2 regions of the Verrucosispora sp. NA02020 genome follow, and region 1 is predicted to be linked to the other one. Evidence: riboswitches for the same ligand, from Rfam matches in the RefSeq annotation. Region 1 holds a riboswitch; the other holds the start of a gene.
What was found. Region 1 has a riboswitch for thiamine pyrophosphate ahead of HUT12_RS28260 (thiamine phosphate synthase). Riboswitches for the same ligand answer to the same signal wherever they lie in the genome.
Positions count from the first base shown of each region.

Region 2: another riboswitch for thiamine pyrophosphate. It lies ahead of HUT12_RS29075 (ECF transporter S component); the one in region 1 lies ahead of HUT12_RS28260 (thiamine phosphate synthase).

Region 1 covers NZ_CP054923.1:6,339,632-6,344,905, forward strand. The annotation lists partial or broken gene HUT12_RS28240 (thiamine phosphate synthase) at 1-351, opposite strand, end outside; gene HUT12_RS28245 (thiazole synthase) at 432-1,205, opposite strand; gene thiS (sulfur carrier protein ThiS) at 1,256-1,456, opposite strand; gene thiO (glycine oxidase ThiO) at 1,471-2,724, opposite strand; gene HUT12_RS28260 (thiamine phosphate synthase) at 2,718-3,344, opposite strand; TPP riboswitch at 3,339-3,447, opposite strand; gene HUT12_RS28265 (ThuA domain-containing protein) at 3,841-5,274, shown strand, end outside.
Region 2 covers NZ_CP054923.1:6,503,151-6,508,424, forward strand. The annotation lists gene HUT12_RS29060 (alpha/beta fold hydrolase) at 130-960, opposite strand; gene HUT12_RS29065 (TIGR03943 family protein) at 971-1,753, opposite strand; gene HUT12_RS29070 (permease) at 1,750-2,691, opposite strand; TPP riboswitch at 3,022-3,127, shown strand; gene HUT12_RS29075 (ECF transporter S component) at 3,196-3,786, shown strand; gene HUT12_RS29080 (ABC transporter ATP-binding protein) at 3,861-5,274, shown strand, end outside.

The sequences.
Region 1 (5,274 bases):
GGTGAGTCGGTCCAGCTCCGCCTCGTCGTGGCAGGAGCGGCCGACCAGGTCGGCGACGGGTGGCGGGTACGGGCCGGCGGCCGGCAGGTGGAGCGCGACGAATGCCCCGCCGAAGGTGCTGGGAATCCGCGGGGCGGGCTCGGTCTCGGGCAGGAGCGGGTCGGGGCCGGCGACGATCAGGGTGCCGCCCGCCTCGGCCAGGATCGGTCGCAGCTCGGCCGCGAGCACCAGGCGCTCGACACGCGGCAGGTCCTTCTCGCGCAGCACCACGCACCGCACTCCCCCGGCGACCGCCTGCGCCACCACATCGCGCAGGTCCCCCCGCGCCGCCCAGCGATCCGTCAACAGCACCACACCCGAGACCAGCTGGAGCTTGGTACGAAGAGTCTCCTGGAGGGGCGGGTCAACACCAGGATCGGCGACGTGGCGGGTCACAGGTCTGGTCGACCGTCGTCGGGCGTGGAGGCGAGCGCGTGGAAGCGACGCGGAATACGTCCCGCGCCGTACGCGAGGCGGCCCGCCTCGATCGCGTACCGCATCGCGGTGGCCATCGCGACCGGGTCCTCGGCCCGGGTGACGGCGCTGGCCAGCAGGACCGCGTCACAGCCCAGCTCCATGGCCAGGGCCGCGTCCGAGGCAGTGCCGATGCCCGCGTCGAGGATCACCGGGACCGTCACGTCCTGACGGATCAGCCGGATGTGGTGCGGGTTGTTGACGCCCAGCCCGGAGCCGATCGGCGCGCCGGCCGGCATCACCGCAGCGCAACCCACGTCGGCCAGCCGCCGGGCCAGCACCGGATCGTCCGACGTGTACGGCAGCACGGTGAACCCGTCGTCGACCAGTTCCTCGGCGGCGCGCAGCAGCTCCACCCCGTCGGGCAGCAGCGTGCGCTCGTCGCCGATCACCTCCAGTTTGACCCAGTCGGTGTCGAACGCGTCCCGGGCCAGCCGGGCCACCTTCACCGCCTCACCTGCGGTGTAGCAGCCGGCCGTGTTCGGCAGCAGACGTACGCCACAGCGGTCCAGCAGGTCGAGCAGGCCGCCCGAGCCGACCGCGACGGTGTCCACCCGGCGCAGGGCCAGCGTGACCAGCTCGGTGCCGGAGGCACGGATCGCCTGCTCCAGCACGTGCAGGTTGGCGGCCCCGCCGGTGCCCAGGACCAGCCGGGAGCCGAACCGGACCCCGCCCAGCTCGAAGCCCTTCATGCCGGCGTCCACCTCGGGCCCGTCAGTCGACGGTGTGCGGTCCATCCCGCTCACCCGCCCTGGGCGGCGCTGAGCACCTCGACCCGGTCGCCGCCCCGCAGCACCGTCGCCGGCCAGTCGGTACGCGGCACCACCTCGCCGTTGACCGCCACCGCGACGCCGCGCGGTTGCGGGGTCACGTCGCGGACCAGTTCGGCGACCGTGACCTCGTCCGACACATGGCGTCCGACACCGTTCACCGTCAACTCCATCAGGCATCCTCCGTTCACTGCGCAGGTCGGATGGCGTCGCCGGACGCGCCGAGGCCGTCCCCCGGTCCGACGTGGGCAGCGGACGTGCCGAAGCCCTCGCCCGGTCCGGCGTCGGCGACGAACGCGCCGAACCGGTCACCCGGTCCGGCGTCGGCGGCGAAGCGCTCGGGGCGGAACGGGCGGCCGATGGTGTCGACGGTCGCCCCGGTCACCAGGTCGGTGATCAGGTCGGCGGTCACCGGGGTGAGCACGATGCCGTGCCGGTGGTGACCGGTGGCGACCAGCACGTCCGGCCGGCCCGGCAACGGACCCAGGATCGGGGCGTTGTCCGGGGTGCCGGGGCGCAGCCCGGCGATCGCCTCCACCAGGTCGTACTCGGCCAGTTCCGGCAACAGATCGGTCGCGGCACGCAGCAGTCGCAGCACCGCGCCGGCACCGACCGCCAGATCGGAGCGCTCCTCGACGGTCGCCCCGACGACCACCTCACCGTCGTCGCGGGGCACCAGATAGACGTGCTCGCCGTCGGCGTACCCCCGGATGACGTGCCGGAAGCCCGGCGGACCGCCGTCGGGCGCGCGCAGCCGCAGCACCTGGCCCTTCACCGGGCGGACCGGCAACCCGGTGAGGGCGGCCGCGCCGCAGCCGGCGGCGATCACGGTCACCCGGGCGCGGACGTCGGCCGGTGTCCGCACCGGCTCCGGGACCACCGTCGCACCGGCCCGCTCGGCGGCGAGTCGCAGTGCCGGCACCAGGCGGCGCGGGTCGACCTGGTGGTCGGTGGCGGCGAGCGCCCCACCACGGACCCGGACCGCCAGCGCCGGCTCGCGGTCGCGCAGCTGCGAGGGGCGCAGCGGCGTCACCGGCAACCCCAGTCCCTGCTGGTACGCCCAGAGGCGACGCGCCTCGGCGAGGTCGTCGGCGGTGAGCCCGACCATCAGCGTGCCCTCGGTGCGGTAGCCGATGTCGGCGCCGGTCGCCTCGGTCAGCTCGGCGGCGAACGCCGGCCAGCGGGCGGCCGACTCGGTGAGCAGGGCGGTCAGTTCCTGCTCGCCGAAGTACGCCTCGGCCACCGGCGCGAGCATCCCGGCGGCGACGTGCGAGGCACCCGAGCCGGGCGCGGGATCGTGCACCACCACCCGCAACCCGCGCGCCGCACAGCGCCAGGCGATCGCCAGCCCGATCGGCCCCCCACCCACGACAGCTACGTCGGGTGTAAGGAAGGGCCCCCTACTAACGCCTGCGGTAGAGGAAGGGTCCCCTGCTAACACGTCAACGCTCCGATCAGCTCCGCCGCGACGCGAGCCGGATCGGCGGCGGCCGAGAGCACACCGACCACCGCCACCCCGTACGCCCCGGCGGCGCGCAGCGCGGGCACGTCCGCCACCGTCACCCCGCCGATGGCGAACACCGGCACGGTGACCGCCTCGGCCACGGCCCGCAGCCCGGAGACGCCGATCGCCGGCGGCAACCCGTCCTTGGTGGTGGTGGCCCGGCACGGACCGACGCCCAGATAGCTCGCGCCGGCACCGACCGCCTCGGTGGCCGAGGCCGGTTCGCGGGCGGTGGCCCCCAGCACGGCGGCCGGGCCGAGCACCTGCCGCGCCGCCGCGACCGGCAGGTCGTCCGCGCCGACGTGACCACCGGCCGCGCCGGTGGCCAACGCCACGTGCAGCCGGTCGTTGACCAGGCAGTCGACCGCGTACGGCGCGCAGAGGGCGAGGACCCGTCGGGTCAGGTCGTACGCCTCGCGGTCGGTCGCGGAGTCCTCGACCCGGACCTGCACCAGGAGTTCGGTACGGGCCACCGGCAGTACGGCCCGGAGCACGGCGAGCGGATCCCGCCCGGGCCGGGTGTCGGTGATCAGATGCAGTCGTCCCAGGGACGGCACGGCAACTCTCCTCCCTGCGCCGGCATTACCCGGATCAGGTTCGACGGTCGGGGGCTCACAGCCCCCCTCTCAGCCCGGTCGACCGGGCTCCCGTGGGTCACTTGCGTGGCCACCGTACGACAGATCCGCTGACCTGCCAAGGTGCGTCCCGCCAGGGGGGCCTGCTCCGCCGCCGGCGTTAGGAGGGGTCCCTTCCTCTACCGCAGGCGTTAGCAGGGGACCCCGCCTTGCACAGGGGGAATGCGTGCTTCACACATAAAAACGGTAATTACAGCCCACCGATACCGAAACGTTACCCATCGAAACCTTGCCATGGATCGATTCAGCGGAATTAATTTGTTCAGCGATTCGACATAATGCCGCAACGGAAGCCCTGGCACGGCACTCCGGCTGCGGCTCCATCAGGGACGGTCTTCGGCGAGCCGGCCCCCGCGACCCCTGTCCGGCAAGGATCAAGGAGACCGGAGTGTTCCGACCACGCCGTATGCGCGTGCCCATGACCGCCACCCTTCTCACCCTCGGACTGGCCGCGACCACGCTCGCCGGCGCACCCGCCGCCCAGGCCGCCCCCGTTCCGGTAGCCCAGGCGCCGGCCCCGCAGGCCGAGGCCGACCCGTTCTCGGTGCTGGTCTTCTCCAAGACCGCCGGCTTCCGGCACGGTTCGATCCCGAGCGGCATCGCCGCCATCCAGCAGCTCGGCGCGGAACACGGGTTCACCGTGGACGCCACCGAGGACAGCACCGCCTTCACCGACCAGAACCTCGCCGGATACCAGGCGGTGATCTGGCTCTCCACCACCGGTGACGTGCTCAACGCCGACCAGCAGGCGGCGTTCGAGCGCTACATCCGGGCCGGTGGCGGGTACGCCGGCGTCCACGCCGCCTCCGACACCGAGTACGACTGGGAGTGGTACGGCGGCCTGGTCGGGGCGTACTTCAACAGCCACCCGGCCAACCAGCAGGCCACGGTCAAGGTGGAGGACCCGGCGCACCCGTCCACCGCGGACCTGCCGGACCGTTGGTCCCGGTTCGACGAGTGGTACAACTACCGCACCAACCCGCGCGGCAAGGTGCACGTGCTGGCCACGCTGGACGAGACCAGCTACTCCCCCGGCTCCGGCGCGATGGGTCACGACCACCCGATCGCCTGGTGCCAGGACTACGACGGCGGCCGGGCCTGGTACACCGGTGGCGGCCACACCAACGAGTCGTACGCCGAGCCGCAGTTCCTCGGTCATCTGCTCGGCGGCATCCGGACCGCGGCCGGGGTGCAGGACGCCGACTGCGGCGCCTCGCTGACCGCCAGCTTCGAGAAGGTGACGCTGGACAGCAACACCAGCAACCCGATGGAGCTGGACGTGGCCGCGGACGGCCGGGTCTTCTACATCGAGCGCGACGGCCGGGTGCAGATCGTCAAGCCGGACACCGGCAACACGGTCACCGCCATCGACCTCGACGTCTTCACCGGCAACGAGGACGGGTTGATCGGCATCCGCCTCGACCCGGACTTCGCCACCAACAACTGGGTGTACCTCTACTACGCCCCGAACGACGGGGTGGCGCGCAACGTGCTGTCCCGGTTCACGGTGAGCGGTGACGCGATCGACGCGGCCTCCGAGAAGGTCGTCCTCCAGGTCGACACCCAGCGCAACACCTGCTGCCACGCGGGCGGCACCATGACGTTCGACTCGGCCGGCAACCTCTACCTGGCGACCGGTGACAACACCAACCCGTTCCAGTCGGACGCGTACACGCCGATCGACGAGCGGCCGGGCCGCGCCGACTACGACGCGCAGCGCACCTCCGGCAACACCAACGACCTGCGCGGCAAGGTCCTGCGGATCCACCCGGAGGACGACGGGACGTACACCATCCCGGAGGGCAACCTGTTCCCGCCGGGCACCGAGAAGACCCGGCCGGAGATCTACGGC
Region 2 (5,274 bases), 160 kb from region 1:
GCCTCCCTCGGATCGCCGCCGCCCGACGACCCCACCCAGCTTCCCGCACGGCCCGTGCCGCCGGACAGCCGGACGGCGGCACGGCCGCCCCAGGTCGACGCGGCGCTCCCGCTACGACGCCGGCAGAAGTCAGCCGGGCGGGCGGGCGCGGGACAGGATCGCCTCGGCCAACGGCGTGGGCGCCTCGTCCGGGATCCAGTGGCTGACGCCGGACAGCTCGACGAGACGGTAGTCACCGGTCACGTGTGCGGCGCAGGCGTCGGCGGCGGTCCGTCCGATGGCGACGTCACGGTCGCTCCAGACGAAGGTGGTCGGTACCGACACCGGGCCGACCGCCGCCAGCTCGGAGCGGGACATCGCCCGGTACCAGTTCAGCGCCGCGGTGAGCGCGCCCGGCTCGCGCAGCGGGTCGGCGTACGCGGCCACCCGGGCGTCGTCACCGACGTCGCGCAACAGCCGCCGCAACCCGAGCGCGTCGAGGGCCAGCAGCGTCTTCTCGGCCATGCCCTGCTGCCGGAACAGCAGCATGTACGCCGAGCGCGCCTTCTGCTGCGGGTCGTGGGCCAACGCGTGCGCCATGGCGGCCGGGTGCGGCACGGAGACCGCGGTGAGCGTGCGTACCCGGTCGGGGTGGCCGGCGGCGAGCGCCCAGGCGACGACGGCGCCCCAGTCGTGGCCGACCACGTGCGCCCGCGTCACGCCGAGGGCGTCGAGCACCGCCACCGCGTCGGCGACCAACTCTCCCAGCCGGTACGCCGCCACCTCGGTCGGCCGTGCCTGCGGCGAGTAGCCCCGCTGGTCCAGCGCGTACGTGCGCAAGCCCGCGCCGTGCAGGACGGGCGCCAGCGCGTCCCACTCGCCCGAGTGCTGGGGGAAGCCGTGCAGCAGCAGCACCGGGTCACCCGAGTCGGGGCCGCCGGGGTGGATCTCGAACCGTAGACCTCGGGCGTCGACCTGCATGTCCGGAACGCTACTCGTACTGGCGCTTGGGCACCGGCACCTGCCGCCACGACTCGATCTCCAGGTACGGGATCTCGGCGTCGTTGACCGGGTCCCGGCCGATCCGGTCGCTGTAGCGGCCGACCACCTCGACCCAACTGTCGTTGGGCAGCCCGACCGGCACGTCACCGGTGAGCCCGAGTTTGATCGGCCGACCGTCGGCGGCGCAGCAGGAGAGCACCATCCGGGCGAGGATCGGCTCGCCACCGGCGCCGGTGGCGAGGAACCCGGTGAGGACCACCCGCCGGTCACCGATCGAGGTGCCCCGGTCGAACAGTGCCCGGGAGGCGTAGTCGAGCACGCTGACCTGCACCGGGTCGCCCTCCGGCAGGGGTGGGTAGTCGGACTCGCGGGGGGCGTTCAGCGCGGTGCCGGCCTGCCCCGCCGCGTACGACCCGAGGGCCGGCGGGGCGACCAGCAGCAGCCCGAGCACGGGCAGGATGAGCAGCCAGCCGATCCGGGGCTCGTGGTGGCCGTGGTCGTCGTGCTCGTCGGTCTGGCCCGTCGCCACCGGGGCGGGACCGCTCACCGGGCCGGTGGACCCGCCGCCGGTCGGGGCCGTCGCGCGGGGCGCGGAGGGACGCAGTTCGTGCCAGAGGGTCATCACCGCCGCGACCACGAGCAGCAGACCGGCGGCGATCAGGAACGGGCGCAGGCCCTCCTTGACGTACCGCAGATAGAGGTCGGTGACGCTGGCCCGGATCACCGCCCCGCCGAGCAGCAGCAGGATCACCGCTTGCGCCTGTCGGTTCACAGCAGCACCATCCCGACTCCGGTGGCCATCAGCAGGGCGACCGCGAACGTGGCCGGCGCGAACCGGAAGGCGAACCGCCGGCCGAAGACACCGGCCTGCATCGAGATCAGCTTGAGGTCGACCATCGGCCCCACCACCAGGAAGACCAGTCGGGACGTGAGGGAGAACTGCGACAGCGAGGCCGCGACGAAGGCGTCCGCCTCGGAACAGAGCGAGAGCAGGACGGCCAGCAGCGCCAGCGCCAGGATCGACAGCCAGGCGTTGTCCGCGAGGGTCTGGAGCCAGCGTTCCGGCACCAGCACGTTGATGCTGGCGGCGGCCATCGCGCCGAGCACCAGAAAGCCACCGGCGTGGGTGACGTCGTGCCGGACGGCGGCCCAGAAGGCCCGGCTCCGCCGGGGATCGTCCAGCTCCGGGCGACGCGGCATCTTGATCCACTCGGTGCGGCCGAGCCGCAGCCAGAGCCACCCCATGATCATTGCCACGATCAGGCTGGCGACCCCCCGGGCGAGGACCATCTCCGGATTGTTGGGGAAGGCGACCGCCGTGGCGACGAGCACGATCGGGTTGACCGCCGGGGCGGCCAGCAGGAAGGCCAGGGCCGCCGCCGGCGTGACGCCCCGGCGGATCAGCGAGCCCGCGATCGGCACCGACCCGCACTCGCAGCCCGGCAGCACCACACCGGCCGCGCTGGCCGCCGGCACCGCGAGCGCCGGGTGCCGGGGCAACGCCCTGGCCCAGAACGACCGGGGTACGAAGACGGCGATCACGGCGGAGAGGAGGATGCCGAAGACCAGGAACGGCACCGCCTGCACCATGATCGAGACGAACACGGTGGTCCACGTCTGGATGCGGGGATCGTCGAGCGCCCCGGCCAACGGATCACGAAAGATGATCAGCAGGACCAGCAGCGCCGCCAGGATCTCCACCGAACCGATCCGGTCGCCGAGCCAACGTCGGGGCGGCTCGCCGCCGCCCGGCCCGGCCGGACGTTCCTCGGTGGCCACGCCCGTCGGACGACCCTCCGGTTCACCGGCCGGCACGGCATGGTCCGTGTCTGTGCTCACCCTGCCGCCTCTCGGCCCTCGTGGATCGGCGGCCTGAGATTACCGTCCGGAGCCGATGACGTCGATGGATGTCACGAAACCGGGCGGGTTCCCCCGCCTGGTGGGCACCTCCGGAACCAACGGTCGTCGGCAACCGGCATGACCTGCGTAGATCACATTGTCCGTCGATCTTCGAAGGTGTTAGCGTCGGCGGGACAACACCACCTCCGACAGGGGAGCGCACAGCGCTGAGAGTGCGGGTCCGCCCGCAGACCCTCCGTACCTGATCTGGGTAATGCCAGCGCAGGGAGTTCGGTCCACCTCCAGCCCGCCACGCCCGGCCACGCCGGACGCGGCGTGCGTCTTGCCTGGTTCGACACTGGACTGGGAGCACTCATGAGCCAACCGACCACCACCCGGTGGCGCACCGTCGACATCGTCGTGGCCGCGGTGATCGCCGTCGGCTTCGGTGTCATCTTCTGGGCCTGGGGCCTGCTCTGGCGGGCGGTCGACCCGGCCTTCGCCTTCTTCCCGGCCAGCCAGGCCGTCATGTACGGCGTCTGGCTGGTCCCGGCGGTGCTCGGCGGGCTGGTGATCCGCAAGCCGGGTGCCGCGCTGTTCTGCGAGGCGGTCGCGGCGACGGTGTCGGCGTTGCTGGGCTCCGAGTGGGGCGGTGTCACCATCGTCCAGGGCCTGATCCAGGGCCTCGGCGCGGAGATGGCCTTCGCCGCCTTCCGGTACCGCTCGTTCCGGCTGCCGACGGCGCTGCTCGCCGGCGCGATGACCGGCCTCGGCGCCGCCCTGTTCGACTTCTTCACCTGGAACGCCGCGTACGAGCTGGGCACCTACCGCATCCCGTACGCGCTGCTCACCGTGCTCAGCGCCACCGTGATCGCCGGTGCCGGCGGCTACGCGCTCACCAAGGCGCTCGCCGGCACCGGCGTCCTGGACCGCTTCCCCGCCGGTCGCGAGCGGAACCTGGTCTGACCACGCCCGGTGGAGCCGGTCCGACCGGCTCCACCGGGCCACCGGCGGGTCGGGGACGAGAGCGGGGGTGGCGGATGGGTGAGGTGCGGCTGCGCGGCTTCGGCTGGCGCCACGCCGGGCGGCGCGCCTGGGCGGTGCGCGGCGTGGACCTGCGGGTACGCCGAGGCGAGCGGCTGCTGCTGCTCGGGCCCTCCGGCGCCGGCAAGAGCACCCTGCTCGCCGCGCTGGCCGGACTGCTGCCGGAGGACTCCGGCGAACAGGAGGGCAGCATCGAGATCGACGGCCGGCCGCCCGCCGAGACCCGCGAACGGGTCGGCATCGTCTTCCAGGATCCGCAGTCCCAGCTCGTCATGGCCCGCAGCGGCGACGACGTCGCGTTCGGGCTGGAGAACCGGGGCGTACCCGCCACGCAGATCTGGCCCCGGGTGGACGAGGCGCTGCGCCGGGTCGGCTTCCCGCACCCCCGCGACCGCCCCACCGCCGCGCTCTCCGGCGGCGAACAGCAGCGGCTCGCCCTGGCCGGCGTGCTCGCGCTCCGTCCCCACCTGCTGCTGCTCGACGAACCCACCGCCAACCTCGACCCGGCCGGGGCCGACCTGGTCCGTGCCGCCGTGGGCCGCGCGGTCGACGGCGACACCACCCTGATCCTGGTCGAGCACCGGGTGGCGGACGCCCTGCCGCTGGTCGACCGGGTGGTGGTGCTCGACGCCGGTGGCGGCGTCCGCGTCGACGGCCCGCCGGAGGCCGTGTTCGCCGCCCACGGCGACGCCCTCGCCGCCGACGGCGTCTGGGTGCCCGGCCGCCAGATCCCGCCGCGCCGGGCCACCACCGGCCCCGGCGAGGTGTTGCTCACCGCCGACCGGCTCGGCCACCCGCCCCGGCTGGCCGCCACCGACCTGGCGGTACGCGCCGGAGCGGCACTCGCCGTGCTCGGCCCCAACGGCGCCGGCAAGTCCACCCTCGCGGTGCTGCTCGGCGGGCTGCTCAAGCCGGGCACCGGGCGGCTGGCGGCCGGCGTCGAGCTGGCCGGGGCCGACGCCCGCACCCCACCTCACCGGTGGCGGGCACCCGCGCTGGCCCGCCGGATCGGCTCGGTGTTCCAGGACCCGGAACACCAGTTCGTCACCGGCACGGTCTTCGACGAACTGGCACTCGGCCCCCGACGGACCGGCGCCACCGAGACGGCGGTCCGCCGACGCGTCGACGAGTTGCTGCAACGGCTGCGGTTGGACCGCCTGGCCGGGGCGAACCCGTACACCCTCTCCGGCGGCGAGGCGCGGCGGCTGAGCGTCGCGACCGCCCTGGCCACCGCGCCCCGGCTGCTGATCTGCGACGAGCCCACCTTCGGCCAGGACCGACGCACCTGGCGGGAGCTGGTGGACCTGTTCGCGGAGCTACGCGACGCCGGTCACGGCCTGGTGACGGTCACCCACGACGCCGAGTTCGTCGCCGCGCTCGCCGACCGGACGCTGACGCTGACGCGCCCAC